Regions from separate parts of the Neptuniibacter marinus genome, predicted to be linked through region 3. Evidence: predicted binding sites of a transcription regulator. Region 3 holds the regulator's gene; each other region holds the start of a gene.
What was found. Region 3 encodes sigma-54, which starts transcription at its own class of promoters, with help from an activator protein. Its sites were predicted from a motif close to TGGCACNNNNNTTGCTNT; they were not measured.

Region 1: the regulator sigma-54 is predicted to act here: its motif matches at 2,473-2,490, upstream of ACOQOE_RS10690 (phenol hydroxylase subunit).
Region 2: the regulator sigma-54 is predicted to act here: its motif matches at 1,964-1,981, upstream of cynS (cyanase).

Annotation. Positions count from the first base shown of each region.
Region 1 covers NZ_OZ245004.1:2,270,270-2,274,560, reverse strand. Annotated here, with positions in the region: gene ACOQOE_RS10695 (sigma-54-dependent Fis family transcriptional regulator) at 337-2,028, opposite strand; gene ACOQOE_RS10690 (phenol hydroxylase subunit) at 2,530-2,835, shown strand; gene ACOQOE_RS10685 (aromatic/alkene monooxygenase hydroxylase subunit beta) at 2,867-3,853, shown strand; gene ACOQOE_RS10680 (MmoB/DmpM family protein) at 3,868-4,137, shown strand; gene ACOQOE_RS10675 (aromatic/alkene/methane monooxygenase hydroxylase/oxygenase subunit alpha) at 4,154-4,291, shown strand, end outside.
Region 2 covers NZ_OZ245004.1:1,807,435-1,811,725, reverse strand. Annotated here, with positions in the region: gene ACOQOE_RS08380 (S-(hydroxymethyl)glutathione dehydrogenase/class III alcohol dehydrogenase) at 1-228, opposite strand, end outside; gene ACOQOE_RS08375 (LysR substrate-binding domain-containing protein) at 369-1,241, shown strand; gene ACOQOE_RS08370 (DUF2238 domain-containing protein) at 1,244-1,870, opposite strand; gene cynS (cyanase) at 2,147-2,587, shown strand; gene ACOQOE_RS08360 (hypothetical protein) at 2,693-3,031, opposite strand; gene ACOQOE_RS08355 (hypothetical protein) at 3,140-3,469, opposite strand; RNA gene ffs (signal recognition particle sRNA small type) at 3,648-3,744, opposite strand.
Region 3 covers NZ_OZ245004.1:3,076,346-3,080,636, reverse strand. Annotated here, with positions in the region: gene rapZ (RNase adapter RapZ) at 1-210, opposite strand, end outside; gene ptsN (PTS IIA-like nitrogen regulatory protein PtsN) at 219-677, opposite strand; gene hpf (ribosome hibernation-promoting factor, HPF/YfiA family) at 699-989, opposite strand; gene ACOQOE_RS14465 (RNA polymerase factor sigma-54) at 1,039-2,547, opposite strand; gene lptB (LPS export ABC transporter ATP-binding protein) at 2,604-3,329, opposite strand; gene lptA (lipopolysaccharide transport periplasmic protein LptA) at 3,334-3,864, opposite strand; gene lptC (LPS export ABC transporter periplasmic protein LptC) at 3,848-4,291, opposite strand, start outside.

The DNA of each region.
Region 1 (4,291 bases), 810 kb from region 3:
TTCTTTTATTTTAAAATTATGAAAAATAAGGAAAAATTTGTTAATTTTTTATAAAGGCTCTGATCAAAAAGGTATACTTGGGTAAGGGCTAAGATTATCAAATGATTAAATGATGACTCGGTGTGTGACGAGTTGATTAAATGGAACTGTAGATTTAATGACCGCGGAAATTACTGCAGATATGCCGGTTTATTACTTTTTAGAGGTTAGCGCTAACGCTATAGTTCATAATCACACAAGCGTCGGATAGGGGCTCAGTCGAACCCGTTATATAGGCCTATATTAGGGATGATGGGTTCTGGACGGAGAGACGTTTGTCTAAAGCTGATTTTGCTATTATTTTTTGAGTCGATAGGCCATTTGCGGGCGGGTTATACCTAGAATGCGAGCAGCTTGGGTGATATTTCCATCGGCTTTTTCCATAGCACGCTCAAGTACCTGTTGTTCAAAGTGAGCTAGATCAAAATTATGATTAAGGAGTTGATCGATCACTGTATCTTTAGATGCATCGTCACTTTCTAAGCTACTCAATTCCCCTGTTTTGCTAATAATATTCAGAGGGTGAGTTGGCTCTGAAAGAGAGGGGAAAAATGAACTCATATCGATACTACGATTATTATCGGTAAGAATAATACCGCGCTCAATCATGTTTTCTAGTTCACGAATATTGCCAGGCCATTTGTAGTGCATCAGTGCTTGTAATGCTTTCTCTGATACACCGAGTGTCTGTTTGTTGTATTTAGCGTGATACTTTTCAAGAAAGTGATCGACTAAAAGGGAGATATCCTCGGATCGCTCTCTTAGTGGGGGGATTAAGACAGGGTAAACATTCAGACGGTAGTATAAATCTTCACGAAACTTACCTGCTTTCACAGCATCAATTAGATTCTCATTTGTCGCTGCAACAATACGAACATCAATTTTACGTAATTGATTATCGCCTACACGTTCCAGCTCTCCTTCTTGGAGTACGCGCAATAGGGTGGCTTGTGCTCTAGGGCTTAATTCAGCCACTTCATCAAGAAAAATTGTGCCAGTATTTGCTCTTTCAAATTTACCTTCTCGAGACTCGGTTGCACCGGTATAAGCGCCTTTCCTAACACCAAAAAGTTCAGCTTCAATAAGATCTGGCGGAATGCACGCACAATTGATTGCAATAAAGGGGTTGTTAGAGCGTTGACTACTTTGATGCAGTGCGCGTGCGACTACCTCCTTACCCACGCCCGTCTCGCCTTGAAGGAGGACTGTGACAGTACTATCTGAGGCGCGTTGAATCAGGTGGCAGACATGTTTAAATGCCTCTGACTGTCCTACTGAGTTGAATAATATTTCATCTGAAGGGAATCGGTGAGCTTGGAAGTTTTCTTTTAATGTGCTGACCTCATAACGTAGGGCAAAAAGCTCATCGGCGATAGGGTCGGGTAGTAGGCAACGTTCTAGCTCCTCTTGATCTTCCCATTCAGAGGCCGGTTTACCAACGATTTTACAGTGATCGGCGCCAGTACCAGCACACTGAGTTTCTTTAAAGATGATTTTGTGGCCCATATAGTATGTGGAGAAACCACTAGCGTAACCGAGCAAGGTCCAGCAGATTGGATCTTCAGATACACCAAACTCATGTATATGCAGATCGGCTTCGTAAGAATCATACCAATTAAATTCGGCATAGAACTGTTTGTCGGGAAGGTCAAATTCGAGTGCGACAGGTTCGACGCGTACCATACCTTTTATACCATGAAGCTGAGGGCCGACAAGGAACGCTTCGGATTTAGTGATTTCTGGGCGAACCTTATGTGCTAGTTCAGCATCTTTCATTCCGCTGTTATAGCCAAAACGCATCAAAAAACCTCTGGCGCGTTCTATGCCTAGGGAGGCGACTAATTCTGTGCGTAAAGAGCCCATAACAGCAGAATGAATAAGGAGCATTCTCTGCTCATCTAACCAGATTTTTCCATTTTCGTGGTCAAACTGTATTTGAGAAATAAGATCTTCAGGCGTAGGAAACTGCAATGCCGGTTGTTCGCTCATTCAAGGACTCGCTATATTTATTTTTTTTATATGCTGCTAGCTATATTTAGGGTGACTTTAAATAATGAATACTAATTCTTTTAGTTTGTCCCCTAATACATTAGATACCCAGATCGCATCGCTAAGTGGTATGAAGTAATAAGAACCTTTATTTATAAAGCGTTTTACTTAGCGGGTGTTAAGCAAGAAACATGCACAATCCGCAAAGCAGCGTTTACCTCTTTCAGCCCTGAGAGGTTGTTTATATGTCTCATCATTTCATCACTATTTCATACTAGCCTAACCATTTCGTCACCCTTTAGATAGAGGGAGTCGTATAAATAATTCGTCGTAAAGTCAGTCTATTTTTATTTGTTCGGGCTTCGGCTTTGTTTATAAAAAGCTATATATATCAATTGGTTATGTTTTTTAATTTGCCTTTGTTTTTGTTTTTGCTTCCGGTTCTGGCACAGCCTTTGCTGATAGCTGTTCGACTATGGCCCAAAAGGTGATTGAAACAAAATGAAAAAAGCAGATCTAGATGTGAACAGTCAACAGAACAACGCTTCGTTTGAAGAGTTAGTGAAGTATGTTCGTGTTCGCAGCGCTGAAGGTGCTCGATTTGTGGAGTTTGATTTTGCCATCGGTGACCCGAGTCTGTTTGTTGAATTAGTGATGCCTCAAGGGGCGTTCGAACACTTTTGTTCACACAACAATGTAGTTCATATGACAACAGAACAGACCCAAGCCATTGATGCTGAAATGGATAAATGGCGCTATGGCGAAGAAACGCTAATGGCCCGTAATCACAATCGCACAACCAAATAACAATAAACTCGTTTTGCTGGGGCACAACCGCATGACTATTGAAATAAAAACAGCAACCCTTGAACCCGTCCGAAATACGTTTGCGCATATAGAGCGTCGATTCGGTGATAAGCCCGCTACACGTTATCAGGAGGCAACCTATGATGTGCAATCGGAAAAGTACTTCCATTATCGTCCGCTTTGGCAACCGGATAAGGAGCTGAATGACCCAAGTCGTACCGCTATAAAAATGAAAGATTGGTATGCATTTAAAGACCCACGCCAATTTTATTATGGTGCGTATGTTCAACAGCGCGCAAAAATGCAGGAAGCGGCTGAAAACAACTATGCCTTTTTTGAAAAACGTAATTTAGTTGCGTTGCTGCCTGAAGGCATGAAAGAAAATATCATTAAATACCTCGTCCCGCTTCGCCATGTAGAACATGGTGCGAATCTCAATAATATGTACGCTTGTGCATACGGTTTTGGCACCGCAATTACTCAGGCGTGTCTGTATAACGGAATGGACCGCTTAGGTATTGCTCAATATCTCTCACGTATTGGTTTAATCATTGATGGAAATACAGGGGATTCATTAACTGAAGCTAAAGTCGCTTGGTTGAATGATCCTATTTGGCAGGGTGTGAGAGCACTGGTTGAAGAGTTGTCGGTGACTGAAGATTGGTTTGAAGTTTTAGTTGCCCAAGATGTTGTGCTGGATTGCTTAATGCATGAGCTAATTTATGTCCAGTTTGATCAATGGCTTCAAGAGAATGGTGCTCAAGATATCGGCATGTTGACTGACTTTATGCAAGCTTGGTCAAAAGATACGAATCGCTGGATAGACGCAACACTAAAGATTGCGGCAACTGAATCGAATGAGAATAGAGCGCTGCTAGAAAAGTGGGTTCTTCATTGGAAGCAAGTCATAACTAAAGCATTGGCACCATTGGCTGCAGACATGCTAAACGACGACGCGTTGGCATTAGCCGAGTCTGTACTTGATAAACGCTTACAGAAAGCAGGTTTGTTCAAATAATAAGGGTGTTAAGCATGTCAAAAGTTTATATCGCATTACAGGATAATGATGAGTCTCGTTATATCGTAGAAGCCATTGAAGAAGATAACCCTGAAGCAACGGTTATTCATATGCCGGCGATGATTCGAATTGAAATGGAAGGTCGATTGACGGTTTTAAAGGAAACCGTAGAGGAGAAGATGGGGCGTGATTGGGATATTCAGGAGTTGCATCTAAATCTCATTACGCTAGGTGGCAACGTTGAAGAAGATGATGACAGCTTAAGTCTTCATTGGAATGAATAAAAAGAAGGTTTGAATCATGGCTAAGAAACTAAATATAAAAGATAAATATCGCCTGCTAACCCGTGATCTTGATTGGGAATACTCTTATGTGGATAAAAAGGATGCTTTCCCATTTGAAGAATTTGAAGGTATCAAAATTACAGATTGGTCGAAA
Region 2 (4,291 bases), 1.3 Mb from region 3:
TACGCCTTCGCCAATAGCTTCAACAACACCGCCCCCTTCATGGCCTAAAATCGCAGGAAATATACCTTCAGGGTCATCACCCGATAAGGTAAAAGCATCGGTATGACAAACACCGGAAGCGATAATACGGACTAAAACCTCGCCCTTTTGCGGCGGCATCACATCCACTTCTTCAATAGATAGCGGTTGATTTGGACCCCAAGCAATGGCCGCTTTCGATTTGATCATCTTCTCACTCATACCCACCTCTAGCGTTCTTGAATAATTACAATAGAACTATTGTAGTTAATTACTCCAAGGTTATAATCCATAATTTTAATAAATGTCTTTTACTATATTGTAACAATAAAGTGGAAACGGGAGCGGTAATGTACAGTTGGGAGGGTATTGCAGAATTTGTTGCGGTAGCAGAAACCGAGAGTTTTACTGCGGCCTCACGCCAGCTAAACATATCCACGGCTCAAGTGAGTCGCCAGATAAGTGCACTCGAAAAGCGCTTATCAACCAAACTGTTCTACAGAACCACCCGAAAGGTCTCTATCACTGAAGCCGGTGGTATCTATTACCAACACTGTCGCCAATTATTAGATGGGCTTGGTGAAGCTGAGCGGGTTCTTACACAATTACAAAACACACCAAAAGGACGGCTGCGCTTAACCGCTCCCACATCCTTTGGTGAGAGTAAGATAGCGCCTATGCTAAATGACTTCTCCCTCCTCTACCCTGAATTAGAGATTGAATGCCTATTTACCAATCAAAAAATAGATCTGGTTGATTCCGGCTTTGATCTAGCCATTAGGCTCGGCAAGCTGGACGACTCAAGTATGATGGCAAAACGGCTAGCCTCAAGACGGTTGTTTGTCTGTGCCTCTCCCACCTATCTATCTAACCATGGAGAGCCACACCTACTTACAGAGCTGGAACAACATAACTGTTTACAAGGAACACTTCAGTTTTGGCGATTTCAGGAAAACGGACAGGAACATAATATTAAGATACATGGGAGCTTAAATTTTAATAGTGGCCCCGCCCTCGTTGATGCGGCGCTTAAAGGCTTAGGCCTTGTTCAACTACCTGATTACTATGTACAGGAACACCTTGATAGCCACCAATTAATCCCCTTGCTCAAGAACTATCAACCTGACGATGAAGGTATCTGGGCGTTATATCCACAGAACAGATATGTATCACCTAAAGTCCGGATGCTTATCGATTATATGTCTACCCACTTGGCAATGTAGACCTATCCCTTTGTCAGTAAACGGCTTGGGTATTTAGAAAGCTGCTGGTCATGCCATTTAGATAAAAGCAGTAAACAACTGATCGCGCCCAATAGTGCACAGCCCATATCTGACTGAGTATCCCAGATATAACCTTGTGTACCTAAGAACGCATCTGCATCTTGACCTATAGCTAAAGCAACCCACCATTCCAGCAATTCATAAAAAGCACTCACCGCTAGGCAGATCGAGATAATAAAAAAATTCAGCCACGTAGCACCGTTGACGACTGCCTTTCTAAGCAATATCTCTCTAGTTAACAGAGCAGGCACAAAACCTTGAGCAAAATGCCCTACTTTATCGTAGTTATTACGTTCACCACCTAAGCCATCTCTGAGCCAATCAAATAGAGGAACCTCAGCGTAGGTATAGTGACCTCCCACCATTAAAATAATGCAATGTATTAAGATAAACAGATACAAGAGAGGCGTTAATCTAAAGCGATTATAGGTCACTATTAATAAGCCAACGCCAAGCAGCGCAGGTAATACCTCTAAAAACCACGTCATCTGCTCTTTCGGATGAATACCTGACCAGACCAGTACTGTAACGAAAACAGCTATCCAGATATATTTTAATACCGTCTCCACTGACACTAACCTCAATGTTGCCATGTACTTAAAAGGATTACTCAATATAACCAAAAGCGCCCTAAAAAGCTTAGATAGATCCATTAAATAACTTGGCACCTCCTTTGCTTTTACCTATATGAAACTAAATAAATCAATGTAAATAACTGGCTGTAGTTAGATATCGAAGAACTCAAGCACCAATATTGTGCAATTTACTACCTAACACTTCGATGTTCGCCCTTATATACACCAGATTCTCAGTACGCCGTTATTTACGATAGTGAGGAGATTTGAATGGACAAGTTAGCAATGACTGATGCGATAGTCACAGCCAAAATAGAGAAGAAACTAAGCTGGGAAAAAATAGGGACTGATCTCGGCATGTCTCCTGTATGGCTTACATCTGCCTGCCTTGGCATGAACAGCGCCTCCCCAGAGGCCGCTAAGAAAATCACTAATTATTTAGGCCTAGGGCCAGAAGTCACAACTGCTTTAGAAGCTTATCCAACAAAAGTTTGGGATCAGCAAGTGCCAACAGATCCACTTATCTACCGATTATATGAGGTAGTTGGAGTCTATGGAGAAACACTGAAAGAAGTGATCCAAGAAAAATTTGGGGATGGCATTATGAGTGCAATCGACTTCTCCATGGAGGTCGATAAAATTGAAGACCCTAAAGGTGACCGCGTATTACTCACGCTAAATGGTAAATTCCTACCTTATAAAAGCTGGTAAATATAGCTAAGTAATGTGCAGTTTTTAAACATAGAAAACTGCACCTCACTCCACAGAAGCAAAATTAGGGATAAGGGATAAGGGATAAGGGATAAGGGATAAGAGTTAGCTGTAATAAATTTTGAGCTTATCAGCAACGCGATCTAAATCCACCTGAATAGGTTTATCCGATTCCCGCCTGCCTGCGGGGTTTAAACGGTTAGAAAACAGCTGCTGGTCTATATCTTTACGTTGATTTTTATCTTGTCGGCGATCAATCAGAGAGTAACGTCTTTCTGGCCCATCAAACAGTGAGAACAGGTAATTTGTCCACCACTCCTCTGCAAGCGGTAGGCTAGGAATATCGGGACTCAGCTTTTGTTCGTCTTTATCTATCCAAAAATAAACAATGCCCGATGAACTTAGATCTTTAACCAATCTCAATGAACCGTCCAACTTATCCATAAGAAACGACAATACTGCTTATGCCATATTGAATTAAACACTAGTAATCTAACAAACGTTTTAAATGCTACCATAAAATATAGTGCTTCTGATCAATAAGTCAACAAATTAAGCGCTGCGCAGTTTATTCAGTTTCTTTTTAGACAGATCAAAATCGACTTCTACGTTAAGGTCTGAGCGACGTCGCCCCTTCGTTAATCCCTTTCGTTTAGAGAAGAAAATCTGTACACCCCGCAAATTTATCTTCTGAGATTCAGAACGTCGATCCAGCATCCGGCGACGACGTTCTCGCCCTGAGTAAGTTTCAAAATGATAGTGAATTAACCATTCTGTCGCATACTGTTTTGTTGGAAGGCTTGGACTAACCTTTTTTCGTTGGTTATCGATCCAATAATAAACAAACTGGTAATTATGAAAGTCTTTAACAAGTTTCAGCATAGCAAATCGCCACCTTGCGCACATGCTGCTCCATAGCAACCGAAGTATCGACTATGGATTAAAAAATGAAACGGTGAATTTAGTGTAGACGTCTAAATTGAAAAGCTGAATGAGAATTTTTCATACATAAGGGATTAGAAAATGGAGAGATGGTACTAGAAATAGAGATTGGGGGTGACCCCGCCAGCCACATTCCGGCACATGAATCCATCGCTGTGGCTGCTCCCTTCCGGGCCTGACCAGGTTCACGATTTATCATTGCGGAAGGACCAACAGGGCCACCATCGCGTGGCCTGTAAGCCTTGCCTTAAGGGCGTTTCCGTAAGACAGGCGCGCAGTATACCAGTGAAAAAACAAGATGCAAATGCAATATGCTTAACTTATTGTTTTTTAGTCTTTCTATGTTTCAAAACCACCTAAATAGCTCAACAGAAGTGCTTAATCATCCCCGTAGTGCTTTAGTAACTTTCTGACATACCACCATATAACCCCTGCCATAATCGGTACAGAACAACTGAGCATCATTAAGACCTGGTCCCGAAGAATATCCGCTGAAACCGTCGTTGTAATTAACGTCCTGCTTGGAACGTTTTCAACGTGGTATTATGCACAACCATAGTGACGGTCAAGCATACACATCTTAGGTAATCTTATTAGGTAACGGATAGTTTTGAATGGGATAACTCTCATAGATCTTCTTTACACATATACTAAAGTCCTATGACTAAAACTTATAGCTTTTCTAAAAAGAATTAACTTTAAATAATAAAACCGGATATGAACGAAGATTCCCAAAAGATAGGGCTATACTGAGACGAGAAA
Region 3 (4,291 bases):
AAATTTGGCTAAGTTACTGAGCAAATTACGCGCATCAATACTGACTGCTATCTGTTCAGGGTGACTAGGATCACTACTCATTTGTTGGACAAGGTCGGGTAGCAAAAGAGCTGGTAAATTGTCTATACAGTAAAAACCAATATCTTCTAAAGCTTGTAATGCTGTACTTTTTCCTGAGCCGGAACGACCACTAATCACAACAAGCTTCATTTTAACTCCTAGGCAGCACTCAATTCACATAATGTCTCATATAGAGAATGGCTGTCTTGGCTTTCCCTTAGTTTTGTTCTGGCTTCTTCTTGGCTAAAGAGCTCTGCAACTGAGGCTAGTGTAGCTAAGTGCTCAGATGTTGAGTCTTCAGGAACAATCAAAATAAATAGAAGGTCTACGGGTTTTCCATCAATAGCATCAAAATCTATAGGTGTGTCTAGTTTTACTAGATAGCCTTTAGCTTCAGTACATTCTGCCAGCCTGCAATGTGGAATGGCAATCCCGTCGCCTATTCCTGTGCTACCAAGCTTTTCGCGCGAATGAAGTCCATTAAAGACTGATGATGAGCTCATATCGGGATGTTGTTCCGATATTATTTCAGCAGCATTTTCCAGAATTCGCTTTTTACTACCACCCTCAAGGCCACAAAGGACGCTTGAGGGGGTTAATAGTTCATGAAGCAACATAATTTTTTGGGTACAGACCAGTTATTTGTGAGTTTTAGTTTTTTCTTTATGCTTAATGACTTGCCTATCTAGCTTGTCAGTAAGGCCGTCAATTGCAGCGTACATATCTTCGTGTTCATGTGTAGCAAAGAGCTGGGCACCTGCTAAGTGCATCTCCGCCTCAGCTTTCTGACGTTGCTTTTCTACGCTGAGTGTGACTTGCACATTGGTGATGTTATCAAAATGACGCTCAATTTTTTGTAGTTTCGAGAGCACGTAATTATTCATTGATTCAGTTAATTCTACATGGTGTCCAGTAATGTTGATCTGCATAGGTTTCTCCTATTTATTGCAGTGACATACTACTCTTGCCACTCTTTTATTAAACTAAACGTTTTCTTTCATTCGATGGTGGAATTCCCATCGCTTCACGATATTTCGCAATTGTACGTCTAGCCACTTTAAAGCCTTGTTCATCAAGAAATTGCGCAATTTTGTTGTCGCTTAATGGTTTCGCGTTGTTTTCAGCGGCAACCATTTTTTTGATAAGCGCTCTAATAGCGGTTGAGGACGCTGCACCCCCTGTTGCTGTACTTACATGACTCGAGAAGAAGTATTTTAGTTCAAATATTCCACGGTGTGTGTGCATGAACTTTTGTGTAGTCACTCGAGATATAGTGGACTCATGCATTTCCACTGCTTCAGCAATGTCATGAAGCACCATTGGCTTCATGCCTTCTTCGCCATGTTCAAGAAAGCCGATTTGTCGTTTTACTATCTCGTTAGACACTCTTAATAGGGTTTCGTTGCGGCTTTGTAAACTTTTAATAAACCATCGAGCTTCTTGTAGGTGGTTTTTTAGGTAGGTGTTATCAGAGCTATTATCGGCCCGTTTCACTAAACCTGCGTAACCTGAGTTGATACGTAGCTTAGGGGATACTTCCGGGTTGAGGTGGACGCGCCACTCTCCCTGTTGCTTGGTCACAAGCACATCGGGAATAACATATTCTGCTGCACTGCTACTGATTGAAGCGCCTGGTTTAGGATTGAGCCCTTGTATCAGTTGGATGACCTGCTGCAGTTGAGGCTCTTTTAAGCGTGTTTTTCTCATCAATTGACGATAATCGTGCGCGCCGAGTAGTTTTATATATTGTTGTGCAACTTTGATCGCTTCATTTTTCCAGAGTGTCTCAGGCGGTAGCTGTTGGAGCTGTATGCTTAAGCACTCGCTGAGGTCACGGCAGGCAATACCTGCTGGATCAAACTGCTGTATGCGGTGAAGAACGGCTTCAATTTCATCCAGCTCTACTTCTTCAAACTGCTCACCTGTTTGCGCATGGAAGTGATCTAAAATTTCATCTAGGGTGATGGTTAAATAACCATCAGGATTGATGCCATCAATAATGTTTGTTGCAATAAGACGATCAATATCACTCATTGGCGTAAGATTTAATTGCCAATGAAGGTGGTCTTGCAGTGTTTCTTCTGCAGTATCATTAGATTCAAAGGAATCAAAATCTTCCTTGCTTTGGCTTAGATTAGGGCCAGATGATTGGAATGTGTCTTCCCAGTTACTATCGGTTGATAGTTCTTCTGGTATTTTCTCATTCCAGTTATCTTCAGTTGTAATGTTATCGTCAAGATCGGCTTCAGCTGTCGCGGTGGCTGTAGCTTCAGGTTCTGTCTCTGGTGCCTGTGAATTGCTCTCTTGAGTCTCGGAAGCCGAGGCGTGCTCGTCTTCAGAGACATCAAGCATAGGATTGCTCTCTAATGCTTCTTGAATCTCTTGCTGAAGATCAAGCGTAGACAACTGCAGTAAGCGAATTGCTTGCTGTAGCTGTGGGGTCATTGTGAGCTGTTGCCCAATTTTTAGATGAAGCGCTTGTTTCATAATACTAAGGGACAAACTCCTGAAACTACATAATTCATTTATAGCTAAGTATATGCTTAAAGTGTGAACTGGTCGCCCAGATAAGCATTTCTTACTGCTTCGTTTGCCATAATATCGGCTGGTGAGCCGTTAGCAAGGATTGTACCTTCACTAACAATATAAGCTGTTTCGCATATATCTAAGGTTTCTCTCACATTATGATCAGTAATTAATATACCAATGCCCCTTGATTGAAGATGGCGAATGGTCTGCTTTATATCATTCACTGAGATAGGGTCAACACCTGCAAAAGGTTCATCTAATAGAATAAATTCGGGTTCGGTTGCTAATGCCCGTGCAATTTCTACACGTCTACGTTCTCCACCAGAAAGACTCATGCCCATACTGTCTTTTATGTGTGTGATATGGAATTCTTCAAGCAACTCTTCCATTTTTAACTGGGCAGCGTGTTTATCTAAGTCTTTTCTTGTTTCTAAAATCGCAAGTAGATTGTCCTTCACAGACAGTTTTCTAAATATAGATGCTTCTTGGGGAAGGTAGCCAATACCTTGTTGAGCACGGCCGTGCATAGGTAGTGCGCTAATGTCTTGTCCTTTGATTTTAACGGCGCCATTATCGGCCTGCACAAGACCAACAATCATGTAAAAACAGGTCGTTTTTCCTGCACCGTTGGGGCCTAGAAGGCCAACGATCTCACCATTTTTGATCTCTAGTGAAACGTCCTTGACAACTTCCCTGCCTTTGTAACGCTTGGCAAGATTTTTGGCCTCTAATAAGCTCATAGGGTTAGTTGGCCTTATTTTTCTTTTTAGGTTGAATAACCATATTTACACGTCCCGGTTCACCAGTTTCGTCTTTGCTTGCACCACCGAATGCGTTCACAATCGACTTGTCTAGATCATAAACGATCTTGTTTCCAGTAAAAGTGTCTTCTGCTTGGACAACCTTGGCCTCTTCGGTAATAGTGAGTTTTTGATCATCTACCTGATAAAGTAAGTGCTTGCCCCAAGCGTCGCTGTATGGGTCGCCTTTCCTAGGAAGTTGTCTGAAATGTGCAGGACTTCCTTTGGTAATGAGTTTTTCAACTCCATCTTCACCACGATACATATCAACGTGCTCTCCTTCAATGAGGAGTGATCCTTGTTTAATAATGACGTTGCCTTTGTAAGTGGTGATGCCTGTTTTGTCATCAATTTGCGCAGTATCTGCCGTAATGTAAATCGGCTGTTCTTGGTCGTCAGGAAGGGCATAAGCATTCGACACTGCAAAAGCCAAAAAAATGAAGGCTAGATTATAGAGCTTATTTAGCATTGTCATGGGTCCCTTCTACCCTGGAGTGTAAGTTAAGAACTCGATTATTGAAGTCAATATCCATACCTACGCCTTCAAGTATGCTTTGTTGTGATGTGATCTTAACGGGCTCATCAGTTTCTGCATAATCTTTATCAGGATAGATTGTAAGTTGCTCAGTGTTAAGTATGGTTGCTGATATAGAATCAGGATTATCATTAACTATGACATTTCCTGCAAGGTTTGTTTGATTATTATCATCTAAAACCGTGCCTGTGTCTGATGTAAGTTTAACTTTGGAACCATCATTTCTAACACTAAGACTCTCAGGATGATCTAGTGTACTTAGGCTCAGATTAGGGTAATGCTCTAGCTTGGCTGTATTTAACACTCTTGAAATTTTGCCTTCGTTATTCCACTCTTTGATGGTTGCTTCTTCGACAAAGTAATCTAT